DNA from 2 places in the Clostridium senegalense genome. Region 1 is predicted to be linked to the other one. Evidence: riboswitches for the same ligand, from Rfam matches in the RefSeq annotation. Region 1 holds a riboswitch; the other holds the start of a gene.

What was found. A riboswitch is a leader RNA that binds a small molecule or an ion and turns the genes downstream of it on or off. The one in region 1 is predicted to bind lysine.
Region 2: it holds a riboswitch for lysine, as region 1 does, so the genes downstream of both, KQI36_RS11820 (amino acid permease) here and lysA (diaminopimelate decarboxylase) in region 1, are expected to answer to the same signal.

The regions. Positions count from the first base shown of each region.
Region 1 covers NZ_JAHLNC010000001.1:1,006,352-1,012,876, reverse strand. The annotation lists gene KQI36_RS04760 (acetaldehyde dehydrogenase (acetylating)) at 1-314, shown strand, start outside; gene KQI36_RS04755 (phosphate propanoyltransferase) at 314-964, shown strand; gene eutM (ethanolamine utilization microcompartment protein EutM) at 1,078-1,368, shown strand; lysine riboswitch at 1,636-1,812, shown strand; gene lysA (diaminopimelate decarboxylase) at 1,939-3,234, shown strand; gene KQI36_RS04740 (ABC transporter ATP-binding protein) at 3,800-5,554, shown strand; gene KQI36_RS04735 (CLI_3235 family bacteriocin precursor) at 5,652-5,804, shown strand; gene ccpM (Cys-rich peptide radical SAM maturase CcpM) at 5,909-6,525, shown strand, end outside.
Region 2 covers NZ_JAHLNC010000006.1:165,251-171,775, reverse strand. The annotation lists gene orr (ornithine racemase Orr) at 1-69, opposite strand, end outside; gene KQI36_RS11820 (amino acid permease) at 466-1,911, opposite strand; lysine riboswitch at 2,103-2,276, opposite strand; gene KQI36_RS11815 (ligand-binding sensor domain-containing protein) at 2,384-5,602, opposite strand; gene KQI36_RS11810 (helix-turn-helix domain-containing protein) at 5,973-6,525, opposite strand, start outside.

The DNA.
Region 1 (6,525 bases):
CTCCAGAGCACTTAATAAATATAAAGAGAGTTACTTATGGTTTAAAAGATTGCGCAACATTAGCATCTAATGATCCAACTTTCAACTGTATAAAAACTGCAGAAAACTGTCATGGTGTTCAAAATCAATTTATTAATATGAGCCCAGCTCAAATTGCAGCAGCAGCAGAAGTTTTAAATAAAGTTAATGATTCAGTTAAAAATACTAATAATTGTACTGAATGTAGTAGCGAAGCTAAGAATGAAAGCGGAAAAAATGAAGAACTTTTAGACTTAGTTAATCAAATAATTGCTACTATGAAGGGGAACAACTAATGGAAAATTATGAAGAATTACTAAAGGTTTTATTAGAAGCTGTAAAGGATAAAGGATCAAATGCTACAATTGGTGGAAATTCATCTGAAATTCCAGTAGGTGTTTCTAATAGACATGCACATCTTTCACAAAAAGATATAAATACTTTATTTGGCGAAGGTTATAACCTTACAAAACTTAAAGATTTATCTCAACCTGGACAATATGCATGCAAGGAAACTATAACAATTTGTGGACCAAAAGGTGCCATTGAAAAGATTAGAATCCTTGGACCAGCAAGAAGTAAGTCTCAAATTGAAGTGCTAATGGGAGACTGCATTAAACTTGGAGCAGCACAATATGTAAGATTGTCTGGAGAATTAAGCAAAACAGCTGGAATTACACTAGTTGGACCAAAAGGTTCTGTTCAGCTAGAAGAAGGTTTAATAGTTGCACAAAGACATATTCATATGACACCTGAAGATGCTAAAAATTTAGGCGTGTGTGATGGAGAGATAGTATCAATAAAATTTGATGATTTAAGAGGCGGAACATATAGCAACGTCGCTATTAGAGCTAATGATACTTCAAAGCTTGAATGCCATCTTGACATAGAAGAAGCTAATGCAATGGGCATTAACTCAAAATCAAAAATAACAATAGTAAAATAAGAAAACCACAAGATTAAAATAAGAGTTTATAATTAAAAAGGTAATATCATTAAAATAAGAGTTTATAATTAAAAATAAAATAAAAAAATAACTATATTTAGGAGGATTTTCAAATGAAATACGATGCATTAGGAATGATAGAAACAAAAGGTTTAGTAGGAGCAATAGAAGCAGCAGACGCTATGGTTAAAGCTGCAAATGTATACTTAATAGGTAAAGAATATGTTGGAGGCGGACTTGTAACTGTTATGGTTAGAGGAGATGTTGGAGCTGTTAAAGCTGCTACAGATGCTGGAGCTGCTGCTGCACAACGTGTTGGAGAATTAACATCAGTTCATGTAATACCTCGTCCACATTCTGAGGTTGAAGTAATTCTTCCAACAGCTAAAGAAGCTACAAAATAGTATTTTAATTAAAATAAAGGAGTTATTGCAAAATTAACTTGTAAAAGTTAATGGAGCAATAGCTCCTTTTTATAAAAATTTAGTTAAATAAAATCAGATTAATTATTTTAGGTTAATAATAGAAAATAAATATTTTATAAAAAGATTTGCATATGAGTTTGTTAGTACAAATATAAGTAGAAATAAAATAGATTTATATTAAATAAAATATAAAACTGTTGACAAATATAAAAATCATATGTAAAATAACGTATTAAATAAAAGAATATTGATTGTAGAGGTCGCGATAGTTATAAGTACCAATAATGAGGTAAGCACAATGATTTATTGGAAAAGGAGTTATCGCCGAAGGATATAACTTATGCTTTAAGGTTATATACCTGGGTATGTATAAAATATATGCATAACTGTCACAAGTTTAAATTGTGTTGAGCTACATTTGAGGAATAAATGGTATATTTATATTGATTTTATGTCCCCTTAAGTGTTACTTAAGGGGTTTTTTATATTTAAAAAGATATACACACCCTGTAGCAAAAGCAAAATACCAAAAATTGGGAGGAAACTATTATGAAATTACAAGGAACTATGTTGGTAAGAGAAAATGAATTGTATATAGGGGGTGTAAGTTGTAAAGAACTTAGAGAAAAATATCAAACACCACTTTACGTATTTGATGAAGAGTTAGTTAGAAATAACTGTAGAGAGTATGTAAAACATTTTAGAGTAAATAAAGAAAATAATAGAGTGGCTTATGCAGGTAAAGCATTTTTACCTATATATATGTGTAAGTTAATAAATGAAGAAGGGTTATATCTTGATGTAGTATCAGGAGGAGAATTATATACAGCATATAAGGCCCAATTCCCTATGGAAAAAATATTATTTCATGGAAATAATAAAACAATAGAAGAAATAAAAATGGGTGTAGAACTAGGAGTTGGAAGATTTGTTGTAGACAACTATTATGAATTAGAATTATTAGAAAAAATTTGTGAAGAAAAAGGTAAAAAGCAAGCTGTTTACTTTAGGATAACTCCTGGAATAGAAGCGCACACACATGAATATATAAAAACTGGACAAATTGACTCTAAGTTCGGATTTACGTTATCAAATGGAGAGTTATATAACGCATTAGAGAAATTGAATAATTATAAAAATATAGAGTTGGTAGGGATACATGCGCATATAGGGTCACAAATATTTGAAGTAGAGCCGTATTTAGATGAAGTTAAAATAATGATGAACTTAGTAAAAGAAATAAAGGAATCCTATAATATAGATATAAAAGAAGTAGATTTAGGTGGAGGGATTGGGGTTTATTATACGGAAGAAGATAAACCGAAAACAATAAAAATATTCTGTGAAGCTATAATAGAAAAAACAGAGGAAGTATGTAAAAAAATTGATATAAAAGTACCTATTTTAATAATAGAACCAGGAAGGTCAATAGTAGCAAATGGGGGAAGTACAATATATACAGTAGGAGCTATGAAACATATAAAAGGTATAAGAACTTATGTAAGTGTAGATGGTGGAATGACAGATAATATAAGACCATCTTTATACCAAGCAGGATATGAATGTGCAATTGCTAACAAAATAGGGGAAAAGAGAAAAAACCAAGTTACAATATCAGGTAAGTGTTGTGAAAGTGGTGATATACTTATAACAGATACTAATATTATGGACATAAAAAGTGGAGATATATTAATAGTTTCATCAACTGGTGCATATGGATATTCAATGGCATCAAACTACAATAAAATAACAAAACCAGCAGTAGTATCAGTACAAAATGGAAAAAGTAAATTAATATGTAAAAGACAAAGCTATGAAGATTTATTTAAATTAGAAGTAGTATAAAAGAAAAAAATTAAAAAATAGAATGTTAAAGTTAAACCCACAATTTTAGAAATTAAAATTGTGGGTTTATAAAAATATAGAAATATAAAAAATTAATTTGTAAGAGCTACAATAGGTTATTTAAAGTTTATTATTAGTTAAGATGTCGAAATAAACAGAAAAAGATATATACAACTATTCGAAATATTAATAGTTAAAACTTATCTATTTTAAATTTAAAAATTTTAGAATAAATATTAATTAAAAATGAATTTTATAAATATTTTATAATTTTACAACAATAAATATTTTCTATAATAATTACTTTAAAAATTACATTTTATGTATTTGAAAACAGTGAAACAAAAAAAATATTTAAAATTATAATATTATATTAAATAAATTATCATTAATAATAAAAAAATTTAATAAAATAAAATTTTTTTTAATAATTATATGAATAAAATTACATTTATTCAATAAAATTATTTTAATATAATTATTTGACATATATATTTTTTTTATATATTATTTTAGTCACAAGAAAAAATATACATGTCAAATAATTTTTTAAAGGAAAGATTTTATGAATATAAAAAAAGATGACAAAGAAATAATAAATAAGATAATACAATTATTTAAACCATATAAGTGGAAAATAATACTAGTTATTACTTGCATAATAATATCATCTGCTTTAAGTTTAATAACTCCGTTTATTAATCAAAAGTTAATAGACGAAGGGTTAGTTATGAAAAATTTTGATATTATTACAAAATATTCTATATATACATTGATGTTAATAATTATTATTCAATGTCTGGGTATAGTTGAAACTAAATATCGTTCTTATATAGAAAATATATTGTCATATAATCTTGAAAAAGAAGCTTTTAAACATACTTTAAAACTTAAAATGGATTTTTTTTGTAGTACAAATTATGCAGAAATAATGAGTAATTTAAGAACTGATATCAATAATATATCTCAAATAGCTAACCAAAGTACATTTTATATTGTTACAAGTATTTTTAGAATTATGGTAGGAATTGTAGGGTTAATAGTTATAGATTGGAGACTAAGTATTTTAGTGATGGTAGTAACCCCAGTAAGGTATTTCCTTGTTAAATATCTTGCTAAGAAAAAAAAGAATATATTTGAAGAAATGATTGAAAATTATGAAAAATATTATCGTTGGTATGGTGATACAATTGGTGGAGTTAAAGAGATAAAAATTTGGGGATTAGAATCATTAAAAACTGGTGAACTTATAAAACAACAAAGAAATATAATAAGACAAAACATAAAAATGGCATATTTGAGTAAAGTTAATGAGATTTCAGAAACCGTATTCACACAGATAATAACTACACTTATATATATTATTGGTGGGTATATGATAATAGGAGAAATGTTTACTATTGGAAAATTAGTTGCATTTATTACATATAGTGCCTATGTTACCGCACCTATATTTGCAATTATGAATATTGGCTATAGTTTTGCAAGTGTAATTCCCTCTGCAAAACGATATTTCAATTTTATGAATATGGATAATGAGATTTCTACAAATAATGCTAAGTTAGAAAGAATAGAAAAAAATAATGTATTAGGGAATATTGAATTTAGAAATGTTAAATTTTCATACGAAAATAGTCAGTCAGTGTTAAGAAATATTAACTTTAAAATAGAGGCTGGAGAAAAGGTTGCAATAATTGGTAGCAATGGGTCAGGAAAGTCAACAATTATTAATTTGATTTTAAGGTTTTTAACACCTAGTTCTGGAGAAATTCTTTTAGATGGGAAAGATATTAATTATATAAAATTAAGAGATTATAGAAGACTTATATCTATAGTAAGTCAAGATATATATTTATTTAATAATACTATAAGAAAAAATATAATGCTTAATTTTAGAAGAACAGATGAGGATATGTATTTAGCAACAAAAAAAACTGGAGCATATAATTTTATTGAAGAAATGCCTAAAAAATATGAAACTGTTGTAGGTGAAAAAGGAAGTAAGCTTTCAGGAGGGGAAAGACAAAAGGTAGCTATGGCTAGAGCATTTATGAGAGATTCTAAAATATTGATATTAGATGAAGCTACAGCAAATTATGATATAGAATCTGAATGTAAAGTAAATAATGTAATACAAGAAAGTTATAAAGATAAAACTGTTATTATAATAACTCATAAGCCAGATATCTTATTGAAGGTTGATAAGATTATAGTTATTAATGATGGACAAGTAGAAGCAGTTGGAACTCATTTAGAATTATACAAAATAAATAACTTTTATAGAGAGATGATAACTAAATCATTAAAAGCAACTATATAATAGCCATTAACATCCTTATTTCAGTTCTCGAGAGAAATATGGATATTAATATAAATCAAAAAAATAAATATTTAAATTGTGGAAGGGGAAATTCAAAATGAAAAAATTAGGAAAAAAGAAGAATCAAGTTATTGAAACAGTTGAGGCATATGTAGGAAACTGCTCAGATATAGCAATATGTAATTGTGGTAGTGGTTCTGCATATAAATCAGTTAACAATAGAGTATACAATGCAATGTTCTGGAGTTAATAGAGGATAAAGTAAGCTATAGTATTAGTTGAATAAGGCGTAGGATAATAAATTTTTATCCTACGTTTTATTATAGAATTATCTTTGAAAGATTGGAATGATGTATGTTGAATAGTAAACCATTAATTAAACTTTTTAAAACAAATAATAATAATTATATATATGATGTAAATAAAAATACTGTTTTAAATATTACTAATAATCAATATAGTTTTTTAGAAAATTATATGAAAGATGATAAAAATGATTATATAGAATCAGAAGAAATGAGTAAGTTATATAAAGAAGGATTTTTATCAACTAATAAAGCAAAAGAGATAGTTCATCCAGCTGATGAGTTATTAGAATTTTATCTAGATAATAGTGTGAAAATGTTAACTCTGCAAATAACACAACAATGCAATTTTAGATGTGAATATTGTGTTTATTCTGGAAGTTATTTAAATAGAGGTCACTCAAATAAAAAGATGAGTTTTGAAACGGCAAAAAAAGGTATAGATTTTCTTATTGATCATTCAAAAAACCATGATGAAATCAATATAGGATTTTATGGTGGTGAACCCTTACTTGAGTTCAATTTTATTAAACAATGTGTAGAATATGCTGAAGAAAAAGCAGATGGAAAAGAAATAAGATTTTCTATGACTACAAATGGATCACTTTTAACTGAAAAAGTTGTAGAATTTTTATACAAGCATAATTTAGAATTAACAATTAGTCT
Region 2 (6,525 bases), on a different contig from region 1:
CAAAATTGTCTTGCAATTATGTGCTAACTTATTCAAATCTACTTCTATACAAGGATAACTTCTTCGCATATTCCCACAACCCCCTATTTAAAGCCCTGTTAAAACATATTATGTATTTTAATAATATGTCTTACGTATAACTATATAATTTTTTTAGATAATTTAAATTCTTTTATTATTTTAATCAAAATATTTAGAATTTATAATTTATTATTAGTATAATAATACCATTAAATCACATTATTTCATAGCTGCTACACTATCATTCTACATATTTTTTGAAGGATATCTTGCCAATAACATAATTCCATTCACATATACATTAAAGAAAAATTTAAATATTACATGTAATTAATAGATAGTGAAGAGTTTTTTTAGGCTTAGGTTACAACCATAAAGTTATAATATAATTTCAAATAAAATATTTGTTCAATTTTATTATCCTCTCCACTATCTACTTTTTAATTATGCTATTTTATTATTATTTTCATCTTTTTCATTATATTTCAAATCAACATCTTCTAATTTTACTACTTTAGTCTTATTTTTAATTTTATATCCACCATATAAAATTATAAATAATGGTAATCCAATATAAGATGCTATCAATCCTTGCCAATCTATTGTATCCCCACTTAAATAACTATATCCTTGTCCTATTATTATTATTACACACATTACCAATGCAATAATTGGTCCTAATGGGTATAACTTAGCTTTATATTTTAAATCAGATAATTTTTTATTTTGTGCTATATAAGCTCTTCTAAATCTATAGTGACAAAGTGCAATACCTACCCAAGCTATAAATCCTGCTAATCCTGATGCCGCTACTAACCACACATAAACTGTATTTTCTGCAAAAATTCCTGTTAAAAAACATATTGATGCAATACAAGTAGTTAATATTATAGCATTAACAGGAACTCCTTTTGAATTGGTTTTTGCAAAAGTTTTTGGTGCCATTCCTTCTTTAGCCATAGCATGTAACATTCTACTTGATGCATACATTCCAGAATTTCCTGCTGATAATATAGATGTTAAAATTACAGCATTCATTATTGATGCAGCCATAGATATTCCTGCCCTTTCAAAAACAACCGTAAAGGCACTCTGTTCTACTCCTAACTCTGTATAAGGTATTATAGCCCCAATAATAACAATCGTTCCTAAATAGAATATTAATATTCTCCAAAATATAGTACTTACTGCTTTAGGTATAGTTTTCTCTGGATTTTCACTTTCAGCTGCTGCAACACCAACAAGTTCTGTTCCCTGAAAAGCAAATCCAGCTAATAAAAAAATCATAAATATTGAATTCTTCCCTCCAACAAAAGGTCCTCCATTTGCAGTAAAGTTTTTAAATCCTATTTTTTCTCCGCCTATTATTCCTAAAATAGTTAAAACTCCAATTAATAAAAATATTATTACTGTTATAATTTTTATACTAGCAAACCAATATTCTGATTCACCAAAAGCTTTAGAAGATAATAAATTCAACCCTACTATTATAGTTAAAAATACAATACTCCAGATAACCGGCTTTACATCTGGAAACCAATATTTCATTATCAAACCACCAGCTACCATCTCTGCAGCTATTGTTATTGCCCAGTTATACCAGTAATTCCAACCAAGTGCAAATCCCAATGATGGATCTATAAATTTTGTTGCATAAGCACTAAAAGAACCAGATATAGGCATATATGTAGCCATTTCACCTAAACTAGTAATTAAAAAATATACCATAACACCAATTAACCCATATGCTATTAGTGCGCCTCCTGGCCCTGCCTTATGTATGGTATCCCCCATTGCAAGAAATATGCCTGTCCCTATTGCACCTCCCATTGCAATCATGTTTAGGTGTCGTGATTTTAAACCTCTTTGTAACTCTTCATTGTTTTTCATTACGCTTCCTCCTTATGGGCATTTTATTAGGTAATCCATAATAACTGCTCAATTATTAATTCCCATAAGTAATTAACCAAGATACATACACATTGAATAAACTGAATAATTATTCACATTTTAAAAAAGAAAAAGCCATAAGCATATACTTATGGCTTCGAATTCCTTTTAAAAATAATCTTCAAAGTTTATAAAGTAATAGCCCTCCACAAAATATTTTGTGACAGTTTTATATATATTCTATATAAAACCAGCCAATAGCCTTAAAGCATACACTATTAACTTCGGCAAAATTCCCTTTCTTATTACTTCATCGTGCTTATCTCCATAATAATACTCTTTAATTTTGCTCCTCTATCTTAATTATTTACTTTTAATATATGTATTATTATGCATCCTTTAAACTTTTAAGTCAATAGATATTATCTTTTTCAGAATTAAATATATATTCTTTTTTTTCATTCATTAAACATTATTGATAAAGTGGCAAAGTTATTATAAACTCACTTCCTTTACCTAATTCACTTTTCAACTCAATAGTTCCTTTATGAAGTTTTATCAATTGCATTGTAAGTGTTAATCCAAGCCCACTTCCTCCATGCTCTTCTGACGATTTATCATAAGCTTGTGAAAATCTATTAAATATACTTTCATGATTCTGTTTGTCTATACCAACACCAGTGTCTCTTACAGATATTGAAACAGTATCACCGTTATCAAATATCTTTATTTCTATAAGTCCACCTCTATTAGTAAATTTAACTGAATTTCCTATTAAATTAATAATACATCTTTCAATATCACTTGGATCACACTCTATAATCTTTTCCTCAATCTCAGGATCAATTATAAGCTCTATGCCTTTATCCTCTATAAATTCTTTCATAGATAACGCTAATTCCTCAACTAAATAAACTATATCTACCTTTTGTATATGAATTTTATAGCTTCCTGAATCAATCTTAGATGTATCAATTATATTATTTATAAGCCTTAGCAATCTATTAGAATTCTTTGTCATGACATCTAAATAGTATATCATTTTTTCATTTTGTATTGCTATTCTATCTATAGTAAACCTATTTAAAAGTTGAAGTGTAGACATAACAACATTTAATGGAGTTCTTAATTCGTGCGATAAATTAATAAAATAGTTATTTTTATATCTCTCTGTCTCTATTAATTTGTCATATAATTTTTTATTTTCCTTTAATTTTGTATTAAGTTCCAAAGTTCTTTGATGAACCATCTTTTCTAATATATTTACATAATTCCATATTATATATATAAGTAAAGTTAATATTAAAATATAAATAAAATATGCAATAGGAGTTTTCCAAGGCGGATTCATTATATTTATCGATAACTTAGTTTCCTCACTCCAAACCCCTGCAGTATTTCTTGCTTTAACTGTAAATACATATTTTCCTGGTGGTATATTAGTGTAATTACCGTAATTTCTATTTTTACAATATACCCATTCTTTATCAAATCCATTTAATTTATAGCAATATTCAGTTTTAGATGTATTATTGTATTCTGGAAGAAAAAATTCTACATTAAAGTGATTTTCATTATATTTAAGTGTAATGTTTTTATTATACTTTAGTATATTTCCATTAAATAAAACCTCTTTAATAACTACCTTTGGAATATAATTATCTTGATTCAGATTTTTAGGATAAAATGTATTAAATCCATTAATTCCACCAAAAAACATTTCTCCTGATTTACTTTTAAACATAGAATAAGAATTAAATTCATTACTTTGCAATCCATCTGTTACATTAAATTTTAAAAATTTATTTTGTTTTATATCTAACTTTGACATACCATTGTTAGTACTCATCCATGGATTTTGTTCTTCATCTATAAGAAGACCATAAACAAAATTATTAGATAATCCTTCACTTTCTGTATATACTGTAAACTCCTCTGTTTTAGGATTAAATTTATTTAATCCATAATTAGTGGCTATCCATAAATTTCCTACATCATCTCCCCTTATACATTTAACACTATTCATACTTAAACAATTATCATCCACTATATGACTTGTATAATTTTTCACTGTTCCTTTTTCTCTATTATATTTTATAATTCCACCATTTAAGGCAGCTCCAATCCATAAATTTCCTTTATCATCTTCATATATAGATGTTATGAATTCATCTGTCAATCCACCCTTTTTAAAAATTTCTTTTTCTTCTTTAAATACTCCATTCTTATCCCTGCAAGTTAGTCCATTTCTTGACCCAATCCACATATTATCTTTACTATCAAAATAAATATATCTGGTCTCGTTAGATGATAATCCATCTTCTATGTAATATCTTGTGAACGTTTCCGTTCTTTTATCAAATTTATTTAATCCATCGGATGTTGATATCCATATCTCATCATTATTATTTGCATTAACATGCCAAATTTCATTACTACTTATACTATTCTCATTATTAGGATTATGTTTATAAATTTTAACCTCTCCAGTTTTTCTATTTAAACAATTTAATCCACCACTTATAGTTCCAAACCAAACTAAACCATCATCATCTTCATATATACCCATTATGGATTTATCGCTAAAGGTTTTTTCAATAGTTGGATTAAATTTGTAACTGGTAAAGAAAGTATTAGGATTAAACATATTTATACCATCATATGTACCTATCCAAATAATACCTGACTTATCTTTAAATATACTTAGAATATTATTATTTATTATACTTTGATTATCATAAATATTATGATTAAAAGTTATAAATTCATTGGTTTTATGATTATATCTACAAAGACCTTTATCCGTACCAATTAATATTTCATTATCACTCATAGATTTTATGCATCTAACGTAATTACTTGGTATTTGCCTTTTATTATCTTCATTTCCATCATTAACATAGTACTCTATCTGTTCTTTTTTTAAGTCTAATTTATTCAAACCACCAAATTTTGTTGCAATCCAAATAATATTATTTTTATCACAGTATATGTTAAATATATAATCATCACTTAATGGCATAATTTCACTATTTTTTGAATACCTTGTGATTTTTTTATCACTTACATTTAAACTATTTAATCCTTTTTTAGTCCCTATCCAAATCAAACCATTTTCATCTTCATCTAATGACAAGATAAAATTATCAGATAAGCTATTTTCATTTTCTTTATTGTTACAAAATTTTATAAATATATCCTTTTGTTCATCATATAAGTTTAAACCGTTTTCAGTGCCTATCCATAGGTTACCCTTACTATCTATAAGTAAATTCCATATATTATAATGAGATATTCCTGATAAATTATTTTCATCATAAAAATAATTTTTTATTACTTGATTTTTTTTATCTATTTTACTTAATCCCTTACTAGTTGCTATCCATATGTTTCCTTTTAAATCTTCTGCTATATCTGCAATATAACTTCCAGCTATGCCATTTTTACTTCTTTTATCAAATTTATAACTTTCAAAACTATACCCATCATACTTATTTAAACCATCTGCTGTACCAAACCACATATATCCTTCACTATCTTGAAATATAGCAGAAACGGAATTTTGTGATAATCCATTTTCTATGGTTATACTTTTAAAATTTATATTTTTTTCTTTTGCTTCTACATTAAATATAAATAATATAGAAAATATTATAACACTTAATATAAATAAACTGCTTTTTTTTCTCATACTTCCCCTCATCTTAGATTAGTATATAACTTTATTTTTTAATAAATTTCTTCAAATTAAATTATATCAATTATTTTACAAAATTTCTATTATTATTTATTAACTTATATTTTATACATAATATCCAATTTATTTTACACATAAACTTAAATGTTAGTTGAACTCTTATATATGCTTTAAGTTAACTTTTAAATTACTCATTCTAAAATTTGAATACTTAAAATAGTAAAATGTATTACTACATTTTAAGTATCTAAATCTTAAAGGAATTAGCTTTAAATTTAATTAATTCCTAATATAAAATAAAGTTAATTTAAAAATTTATTTTAAATTAACTTTATTTTAGTTTACTTCCCTAATTTTTTAAATTTTAAATCAAAAATTCTAATATATCTTCTATTATTTCTCTCTCTTCTAACTTATTATAATATTTTATTAGATTTAAAATGATTGTGTGATTTTTATCTATTTTTCCTTTAGAAACCAATTCCATTATTAAATTTTTTATGTTATTTACTTCTTCATAATTTCCCTCATTAATATACATATCTAATAAAATTAAAATACTCTTTTCTAAAATTATTTTTTCATTTAATTCTATAGCAATTTCTTTTGCTTTTTTTAAATATACTACTGATTCTTCTTTCAAATTTAAGGCTTTAGTTGCTATAGCTATATTGATATATACTTTAGATTTTAATTCTTCTGGAATTTGAAATTCTCTATCTAACTTTATTAATTTATTAGAATATTTTTGTAAATTCCTTCTGTCTTTTAATGAGTTATATATTTCAAGTATATTGGTATTGCATTCAAATTGTCGTTGTAAATCATTAATAGATATTATTTTTAATATATTTTTTTCTATATCTAATGATTCTAAAAATGAATTTTTTTCTCTTAAACAAGATGATTTTAATTTT